3 regions of the Pseudomonas sp. NY15372 genome follow, and region 3 is predicted to be linked to each of the others. Evidence: riboswitches for the same ligand, from Rfam matches in the RefSeq annotation. Region 3 holds a riboswitch; each other region holds the start of a gene.
What was found. Region 3 has a riboswitch for cobalamin ahead of ACNFG0_RS13675 (TonB-dependent receptor). Riboswitches for the same ligand answer to the same signal wherever they lie in the genome.
Positions count from the first base shown of each region.

Region 1: another riboswitch for cobalamin. It lies ahead of ACNFG0_RS05660 (CbtB domain-containing protein); the one in region 3 lies ahead of ACNFG0_RS13675 (TonB-dependent receptor).
Region 2: another riboswitch for cobalamin. It lies ahead of ACNFG0_RS06290 (ABC transporter ATP-binding protein); the one in region 3 lies ahead of ACNFG0_RS13675 (TonB-dependent receptor).

Region 1 is NZ_JBLUPY010000005.1:16,016-19,283, forward strand. It holds gene cobM (precorrin-4 C(11)-methyltransferase) at 1-548, opposite strand, end outside; gene ACNFG0_RS05650 (cobalamin biosynthesis protein) at 585-977, opposite strand; gene ACNFG0_RS05655 (CbtA family protein) at 995-1,684, opposite strand; gene ACNFG0_RS05660 (CbtB domain-containing protein) at 1,695-1,880, opposite strand; cobalamin riboswitch at 1,975-2,195, opposite strand; cobalamin riboswitch at 2,319-2,518, shown strand; gene cobW (cobalamin biosynthesis protein CobW) at 2,616-3,268, shown strand, end outside.
Region 2 is NZ_JBLUPY010000005.1:157,700-160,967, reverse strand. It holds gene ACNFG0_RS06300 (FecCD family ABC transporter permease) at 1-300, opposite strand, end outside; gene ACNFG0_RS06295 (ABC transporter substrate-binding protein) at 300-1,268, opposite strand; gene ACNFG0_RS06290 (ABC transporter ATP-binding protein) at 1,265-2,041, opposite strand; cobalamin riboswitch at 2,150-2,357, opposite strand; gene ACNFG0_RS06285 (hypothetical protein) at 2,646-3,116, shown strand.
Region 3 is NZ_JBLUPY010000016.1:41,953-45,220, forward strand. It holds gene ACNFG0_RS13665 (carboxymuconolactone decarboxylase family protein) at 204-548, shown strand; gene ACNFG0_RS13670 (GNAT family N-acetyltransferase) at 623-1,192, shown strand; cobalamin riboswitch at 1,235-1,442, shown strand; gene ACNFG0_RS13675 (TonB-dependent receptor) at 1,553-3,268, shown strand, end outside.

The sequences.
Region 1 (3,268 bases), on a different contig from region 3:
CAATCCGGGCCGTAGTGGGGTAGCAGCTCGGCAACGATGCGTTCAAGGTGCTTGACGCCCAGGTGGATCGCCAGCGTACTGCGGTGCCGGGCGAGGTCAGCCAATTGCTCGCCTGCGGGCATGGGCGAGCTGTCCCCGTAGCGGGTGAGAATCACTGTCTGCGCCAGCTCCGGTAAGGTCAGCTCGCAGCCGAGCAGGGCTGCGCTGGCCGCAGCGGCCGTGACGCCCGGAATGACCTGGTAATCGATGCCCAGCTCGCGCAGGTGGCGGATCTGCTCGCCGATAGCCCCGTACAAGCTCGGGTCGCCACTGTGCACGCGAGCTACGTCCTGGCCTTTATCATGCGCGTTGCGCATGGCTGCGACGATCTGGTCGAGGTTCAACTCGGCGCTGTTGATCACCGTATGAGCACTATGGCCTTGCAGGACGGCCGCAGGCACCAGGGAGCCGGCATAGATGATCACAGGGCATTGGCGGATCAGGCGCTGGCCCTTGATCGTGATCAATTCCGGATCGCCGGGGCCGGCACCGATGAAAAAGACCGTCATGGGAAATCCTTGCAGAAAGGCAATTGAGAATAGTGATTATCGGCTGCACGCCAAGGCAACGGTAGCGCGGTCGCCCGTCTGGCGTGGCACCAGCAGCCTGGGCGGCCCTTGTCTCTGTGCGGCCAGCGCCAATGCTGCGCTTTCGGCGACCCCCCAGCAGCCACTGTGGTTGAACGCGGCGCGTGAGCGGTGGCTGAGCAACGGTTCGAAGGCGTGCAATTGCGCAGACGGAAACAGCGTCAGGGTGACCCCGAGGCGACTGGCCAGTTCCTGCAACCCGGCTTCGCCGGCCTTCAGGTCGATGCTGGCGATCCCTTGCAGTTGGGCCAGTTGCAGGCCATGGGCAGACAGTGTGTCGCGCAGGAGCTGTTCGAGGAGGTCAGCCGGGCAGCCTTTGCGGCACCCAAAGCCGGCGTAGAACGCCGGCAACAGGGTAGCGCGCGTCATCAGGCCTGGCTGGCGCGACGATAGAGCCAGGCGCTGAGCAGGCCGAGGGCGAGCCAGAAGGCCGCATTGGTCAACCAGGAGGCAAGCTTGAACTGGGCTTCCAGGGCTTCGGGGGCCAAGCTCTCGTGAACGGTTGGTTGAGGGGCTCCTACCAGATGGGGAACGGTCAGCAAGGCCACGCCGAGCACCTTGAACAGCCAATGCCGGGCAAACACCGCCAGCGCCAGGCCCGCGGCCGTGGCAGCCGCCGTACCGGCCCACCAGGCCTGGCGTTGGCCTAGGTCGGCCGCGACAGTGCCGGGCAGTTCCGGGGGTAGCCCGAGGGTCGGCGCCAAGCAGAACACCGCAAAGCCGGCCAGGCCCCACAGTGCCCCGGTGGCTACCCGCCCTGGCTCGCGCAGGCTATACAGCGCTGCAAGTATCAAGGCGAAACCGACGGCCACCACCAGATTGCCGCCGGTGGTGGACAGCACGCGTTGCCAGCCGTCTTCCGGGGCCCAGGCTTCGGCGTCATGGGTATGTGCGACCGTGCCATCCCCATGGGCGTGGTGCTCGGCGCTCGGGGCGCTGCTTTCAAAGGTTTCCGCCTGGAGAATCAGCGGCGTGACCCAAAGACTCTGCAACAGGGTAAGCAACAGGGCGGCGAGCAGCCCGCTGAAGCCGGCGGTACGGGCAATGCGCTTGATCATGCAGGCGTACTCAGTGGCAGGGGAAGGCGGCGCTGTGGCGGGTATCGTGGGCGGCGTTGTGCACGGCCTCGATGTGCGAGAAGCCAGCGAAGTACACCAGGCACAAGCCCAGCAGGCTGGCTCCGATGGCGAGGATCACGCGCTGGCTGAGGCTGACAGGCGTGGCGATGCTGTGTTTGGCACTGGTGACGGACATGACGCGTTCCTCTGCTTTTTTATGGGCGGCGGGCACAGGCGTCACGCCTGGGCAAGGCTTGCCCAGGGCATACGACAGCACCCGCCCACCGCGGGGTGTTCATTCGACGTCAGGCCGGTCTCCGGGCTGGCGAGGAGGAGGCAGGCTCCCTGGATCGCGTCACCTTCCCATGCCATACGACGCGGCACAGTGGTCAAGACGCGCACTCGCTTACCGTTGCGGGGGCAGCACCGGCCTTGTCCGGCCCCTTGGGGCCTGCGACGCACCGGTTTCCCGTTTCACCCCCGAAGGGGCACCTGAACGCAAGGTGCAAGCAAAGCATGCGGCCGATTTCCCGTCAATTGGCGGGTGAGGCGTGAGCGGGCATGGAGGGAGACGGTCCTGATGTCGGTGGCACATGAATACTGCGCTGATGGTTGACCGCCTACCCACCACTGCGTAGCCTTGCCGCTTCGAGGTTCTGCGGCGTTGGCCGCAGCTAAGACGGGAACGCGGTCCAAGCCGCGGCTGCCCCCGCAACTGTAGGCACTGAACAGGATCGACACAGCCACTGCGTCCAGGCGCGGGAAGGCGTCGTTCCACCGGCCCCGGCCGGTACGGTGCAAGCCAGGAGACCTGCCTCGCGACGTTTTCGACTTTCAACCGGGCGGGGTGATCCGGTGGCGAACGAGCCCGGCCAGCAGGCCCGCGGCTTTCGTCCTGCATGCCCGCGCCATCTGCCTAGGGCATCGCGACATGAAAACATTGGCCAAGCTCCCCGTCACCATCGTCACCGGCTTCCTCGGCTCGGGCAAGACCACCTTGCTCCGGCACATGCTCGACAACGCCCAGGGCCGGCGCATCGCGGTCATCGTCAACGAGTTCGGCGAGCTGGGTATCGATGGCGAAATTCTCAAGCAATGCAGCATCGGTTGCACCGAGGAGGAGGCCAGCGGCCGTGTCTACGAACTGGCCAACGGCTGCCTGTGCTGCACCGTGCAGGAAGAATTCTTCCCGGTTATGCGCGAGCTGGTGGCACGTCGCGCTGACCTGGACCACATCCTCATCGAAACCAGCGGCCTGGCCTTGCCCAAACCACTGGTACAAGCCTTCCAGTGGCCGGAAATCCGCAACGCCTGCACCGTCGACGCGGTGATCACCGTGGTCGACAGCCCGGCGGTGGCCGCCGGTACCTTCGCGGCTTATCCCGACCAGGTGGATGCCCAGCGCAGGCTCGACCCAAACCTGGACCATGAGTCCCCCTTGCACGAGCTTTTCGCCGACCAGCTGGCCAGCGCCGACCTGGTGGTGCTCAACAAAGCCGACCTGATCGATGCCGCAGGCTTGGCCAAGGTCCGCGCCGAGGTGCTCGAGGAACTGCCGCCGGCGGTCAAGGTGATCGAGGCCAG
Region 2 (3,268 bases), on a different contig from region 3:
CGGGTCTGCCAGCGGATTGCGTGTGACGGCCTGCAGGGCGCCCCCGACCAGGGCCAGGCCTGCGCCCACCAGCGCTCCGAGCAGCACCCGTGGGGCGCGGATCTGCCAGACGATCTGCGCCTGGCCGCGGCTCCAGCTCCCTGTGTCGCCCAGGCCGGCCTGTTGCATCACGATGCCCAGCACGTCGGTCAGTGGCACCTTGGCAGCCCCAAACCCCAGGGACAACACGCACGAGCACAGCACAGCCACCAGCAGCCCGGCGAGCAGCAGCCGGTAGGCACTGCGATCACGCACGGGCATCACTGCGGCGTGCCTGCGAACAGGCGGGGATGCAGCGCCGCTGCCAACAGCTCGATGGCTCCGGCATTGTCCACCGATGGGGTGACCTGGAGGTAGGAAAGCACCACGAAGCGTCGATCGCGGATGGCCGTTACCTCGCCCAGGGCCGGCTGCGCGAGCAGGAAGTCGCGCTTCTGTTGCCAGGAGGTCGGGCCGTAGTCGACGATGACGATCACCTGCGGGTCGCGCTCTACCACGCTCTCCCAGTTCACTTCGGTCCAGCTGGCAGCGACGTCGGCCATCACATTGTCACCGCCAGCCGCCTCGATCAGCGCCTGGGGCATGCCGAGACGGCCAGAGGTGGTGGGGCGGTCTTCGCCGCTGTCATAGAGGAATACGCGGGGAGCCTGGTGTACATCGGCGACATGTGCCTGCACGCGGGCCACGCGCTGGCGCAGGGTATCGATCAGCGCCTGGGCCTGCTGGCGAACATCGAAGATGCGCCCCAGGTTGTCCAGGTCCCGGTACAGGTCGTCGAGGCTGGCGCGGCGCTGGGGCATCACCCGCGAGCAGGACTCGCTGAGCTCGTACACCGGGATGCCGAACGGTGCCAGGGCCTGCGGCGTGACCGGGCCGCCTACGTACATGCCGTAGCCCCAGCCGGCGAAGAGAAAGTCGACGTTCGCATCGAGCAGGGTTTCCACCGACGGGTAGCGCGGCGCCAATTCAGGCAGGCCGGCGAGAGCACCGGTCAAGGATGGGTCCAGGGTCTTCCAGCCACTGATTCCGGTGAAGCCAACCATGCGCTCGCGCAACCCTAGGGCCAGGAGCATGCCGGTCAGGTTACTGTCATGGCTCACCGCCCGCTGGGGCGGCTGGCTGAAGGTGACGTCGCGATCGCAACTGCGCACGGTAACGGGATAGTCGCCGGCCCAGGCGGCGAAGGGCAGGGCGGCCAGCAGGGCCAGGCAGGCAAGGTGTCGCTTCATGCGGGGCTGATCCAGGTGATGCGTGGGTGAAAAGCCACGGGGTGACGGTCGACCAGTGCCCGTACGCCAAAGACCTCGGCCAGGCACTGCTCGGTCAGCACGTCGGCTGGGGGGCCGTGGGCAACGATGCGGCCAGCCTCGATGACATACAAGCGGTCACAGAAGGCCGCAGCCAGGTTCAGGTCATGGAAACTGGCGAGCAGGCTCAGGCCGGTGGCGCGCAGATGCTCCAGCAAAGCCAGCTGGTAGCGGGGGTCGAGGTGGTTGGTGGGCTCGTCAAGGATCAGCAGACGCGGTTGCTGGACCAGTGCACGGGCCAGCAGCACACGTTGCTTCTCGCCGCCAGACAACGGCGCGAAGCCATGATCGCCGCGTCCCTGCAGCCCCAGGCGATGCAGGCTGTCGTCCACCAGCGCGTCGTCATCGTCGCCATCGAACCAACCCTGGTGCGGCGTGCGGCCCATGGCAACCACGTCGCGTACACTCAGGCCAAAATCTTCGGGAAATTCCTGGAGCATCACTGCGACGCGTTGCGCCACCCAACGCGCTGGGCGCTGCCAGATGTCCTCGTTCTCGAGCAGCACGCGCCCGGCATCGGGCCGAGTGAAGCGATAGGCACAGCGCAGCAGGCTGGTCTTGCCGCTGCCATTGGGGCCGATCAAGCCGACGCATTCACCAGGGCGCACCTCCAGATCGATGTTGTCGAGCAGCCTCCGGCCACCATGGGATGGCGCCCAGTGCAAACCTTCGAGACGCAGGGTAGGGGCGGACATGACGAGCAACCGTACCGGGAATGAATGTAACCCGACGATGACGGCGCGCAAGGGAATCGCGGGCAGGCTACTGCCCCAAGACCGGCCCGCGCCCGCCCACCGCGGGAGTTGCCAAACGAGGTGACAGGCCGGTCTCCGGGCTTGCGAGAGTCGTGAGGCATTCACCTTCCCATGCTGGCGGCACAGTGGCGTATCGAATGCATCGCTCGCTTACCGTTGCGGGGGCAGCGCCGGACTGGTCGCGCAAGGCGATGCACCGGCTTCCCGTTTAATCCCCGGCGCGGCGGCAGGGGACACCTGAAACTGGGGCGCATCTGAGCATTTATGGGGTGGGGAGTCAACCTGTAGGGCGCCCCCGGGCTAGGCGGAGTCTTTAGACAGCGACCGCGTACCGGGTGCGTTGAAGCATTTATCGAGTTTGCGCGTGTGAATGCATCAATGAGGAGGAGCACTTTATCGAACACAGAACATAAATATAAACAATATAACTAAACTAAATGAATATTTAGTTTAGTTATTCCTTAAGCTCATATCATAAGGGCAGGGTAGCCCATCTGGTGAGCTATGGGGTAACTCATGCGTGATCGCTAAGGATTACCATTCAATGACTCACTATCCAGGCTGGATGCTTGAAAGCGCCCATAATTACCTCAAGGCCGCTGAGATTCTAGACGCCCAAAACCTCCCGCATGTTGCCATGGTCAATGCAGCGATCGGTATGGAAATCTTGCTGAAAAGCTTTATTTCCGTACCGGATCAGCACCAAGGTACGTCCGGCGAAACCTACAAGCTCGACGTCGAAGCACTTAAAACGGCTCACCAGCACCTGCAGTCGATCGGCAAGATTCCACCCAAACAAAAGCGTGACGCACACGATCTGCTGACGCTGTTTCACGCGGTGCCTCCAACGATTCGTGAGAGCCTGGCTCTGAACAGCCAGGAACACTCATTCGAGCGGTATCGCGATGTGTTCACCAACAGCCGGTATCAGTACGAGTCAGCCAACTGGAAATTTTCCGATCCAGTACTGATGAGATCGCTGCGGTGGACGTTAGCCAACGTGGTTGGCTACTAAAAGGAACGAGGCTCGCAGGATCCGTTCGTGCTGAGTTACATCGCTGAGGTCCAAGTTCGATCTGCAGCGCAGAGATCGAGGCCAGGGGCCTGGCTTCAAATCTGCCACACACGACCCAGGTGGCTCCATACGAATTTGCGCATAATGTATAT
Region 3 (3,268 bases):
GGCGTGGGAGTGGCGCCCCCCTGTAGGAGCGGGCTTGTCCCGCGATTGGGCCGGGCCGGATATCACCGTCGCCTGGCAAGGGCTTCGCGCGTGATCGCCGGGCAAGCCCGCACAGCACCGCAGCCCATCGGGCTGCGTAATCCCCCATCACGATCTTCGACTAGCCTGAAAGCTCCTGTTGCCAACCTCTTGAGGTGAACGCGATGAGCATGATGGACTGGGACGCCTACCGTAAGCAGTTGATGGCCGGCATCGGCGATCTCAAGCAATTGTCCCCCGACACCGTGGCCGGCTACATGGCAGCCAGCGGTGCCGGGGCCAAGACCAATCACCTGGATGCCAAAACCCGCGAACTGATCTCCCTGGCCGTGGCTGTGACCACCCGCTGCGATGGCTGCATCGCCGTGCACTCCCAGCAAGCGGTCAAGCAAGGCGCCACCCGTGAGGAAATCGCCGAGGCCCTCGGTGTGGCCGTGGCGATGAATGCGGGCGCCGCGCTGGTGTACTCGGCCCGCGTCATGGATGCGGTGGGCAAGGCCGGCAGTTGAGCGAACGACGCCGCCGCTCTTGCGCGACGGCGCCACGCCACCCAGACTTGGCGGTTCAGCCCGCAGGAGCCGCCATGATCCAGATCCGCCCCATGACCCCGGAAGACTTCGAGCGCTTCTGGCCGACCTTCCAGGCCATCGTCCAGGCCCGCCAGACCTACGCCTTCGACCCCGACCTCAGCTTCGAGCAAGCCCGCCACCTGTGGCTTTCGCTGCCGCTGCGCACCCTGGTGGCCGAAGCCGACGGCCAACTGCTGGGCTCGTACTACCTCAAGGCCAACGCAGCAGGCCCCGGCAGCCACGTGGGCAATTGTGGCTACATGGTCGCCGAAGCCGCCCGTGGCCGTGGCGTGGCGCGGCTGATGTGCGAACACTCACAGAAACTGGCACGCCAGGAAGGCTTCCTGGCCCTGCAGTTCAACTCGGTGGTGACCACTAACGAAGTGGCCGTGGCGCTGTGGCACAAGCTCGGTTTCGAGACCGTGGGCCGCCTGCCCAAAGCCTATCGCCATGCCGAGCTGGGGCTGGTGGACTGCCTGGTGATGTACAAGTGGCTGGCCGATGAACCGGTGGTGGAAAAGCCGCCGCTGTTGATCGGGCGCAAGAACATCGAGGCCCGCGTGTCGCGCCGTCGCGGTCGCTGAACCCTCCCCTTGCGCATTTGACTCCCGCGCCGAACGATGGTCAGATGCGCACCTGTTTCAGGTGTCCTGCGCCGCCGCGCGCAGGGTGAAACGGGAAGCCGGTGCGTCCTTTGCAGGACAAGTCCGGCGCTGCCCCCGCAACGGTAAGCGAGCGAACCCTTCGACACACCACTGTGCCTCGTGCATGGGAAGGTGAAGGCGTTCATGACCCTCGCAAGCCCGGAGACCGGCCTGGAGCTTCGTTGGCAAACCCGCGGTGGGCGGGCGCAGGCCGGTTTCGCGTGCGCCCCTGCGTGCGTGCTTGCTCGTCTATGCGTTGTTTCCACCGGGATCCATTCATTCCTGCAGCAGTGGAACGACATGTCCCGTACCTACACGCTTCACACCCTGGCGGCCTGCCTGGCCGTCTCCATGCCGGCATGGTCCGATGAGTTCGACAGCCAGGCCCTGACCTTGCCCTCGACCGCCATCACCGACACCCGCGACGCAGCGTCCGTCGACCTGGCCACCCCGACCCAGGCCGGCTCGCGCCTGGGCCTGAGCGCCCTGGAAACGCCGGCCAGCACCAGCAGCATCAGCGCCGAGCAGATCCAGCAGCGCAACAACCTCACCGTCCAGGATGCCGTGACCCGCTCACCGGGCATCACCTTCACCGGCAGCCCGGGCGATGGCGGCACCGGGCTCTCTGCCCGTGGCTTCGAAGGCCAGAGTTCGGTGATGACGCTGTTCGACGGCTCGCGCCTGTACAGCGGCGCCGGCACACTGACCTTTCCGGTCGACCCATGGATGATCGAGCGCATCGAGGTGATCCGCGGGCCGGCGTCGGTGCTCTATGGCGAAGGCGCCACCGGCGCCGTGGTCAACGCCATACCCAAGAAGCCCTTCGCCGGCGAGATCCGCAATCATCTGCGCCTGGGCTATGGTTCATGGGATCGCCAGCAGCTCGGCCTGGACAGCGGCGGTAGCCTCAGCGAACGCCTCAGCTACCGCATGACCCTGAACCAGCAAGCCGGCAATGGCTGGGTCGATCGTACCGACTCGCGCAGCCTGGCCCTGAGCGCCGCCCTGCGCTTCGACGCCACCGACGACCTGAGCTTCACCCTCGCCCACGAGCGTGGCGATGCCGAGCCCGCCAACTATTACGGCACCCCATTGATCGACGGCCATTACCGCAGCAGCCTGCGCAAGAAGAATTACAACATCCAGAACGACGTGCAGCGCTACCACGACGAGTGGACCCGCCTGAACACCGACTGGGCCATCAGCGACCGCATCACCGCCAGCAACCAGCTGTACTCCATCAAGAGCCGTCGGCATTGGCGCAACGCCGAGACCTACGCATGGAACGCCGATGCCGGCGACCTCGAGCGCGGCAGCTTCCTGCAGATCAAGCACAACCAGGAACAGCTCGGCGACCGCCAGAGCTTCACGTTCGACCACAGCCTGTTCGGCCTGGCCAGCAAGACCGTCGTCGGTGCCGAGTACAACAAGATCCGCTTCAACGTCGACAGCAACGCACCGTACGACGATGGCAGCCAGGACGTGTTGGACCCCTGGAACCCGGCGCCTGGCCGGTTCCACAGCTTATCGCCGACACGCCCGCAAACCTTGTCCACCACCCACACCTTCTCGCTGTTCGCCGAGAATCGCACGGCGCTGAGCGAGCGCCTGTCGCTGGTGACCGGGGTACGCCGCGACCAGAACCATATCGACCGCGACGATTTGGTCAACGACACCCGCAGCGACCGCAGCCTGCGCGGTGGCAACTGGCGTGCCGGCCTGGTGTTGGCGGTCACGCCGGATCTGTCCCTGTATGGGCAGTATTCGACCAGCGAAGACGGCGTGGGCGACCTGCTGACGCTGCGTCCGGAGCAACGCTACGACCTGACCGAAGCCAAGCAGACCGAATTGGGCCTCAAGCAACGGTTCTGGGGCGGGCGCGGTGAATGGACCCTGGCGGCCTACCACATCGTCAAGAACAAACTGCTGGTCGCCGACCCTGTGAACCACGGTGTACAGCAAGCAGGCCAACAGACCTCCGACGGCCTGGAAGCGTCCGTGGGGCTGGCCTTGGCC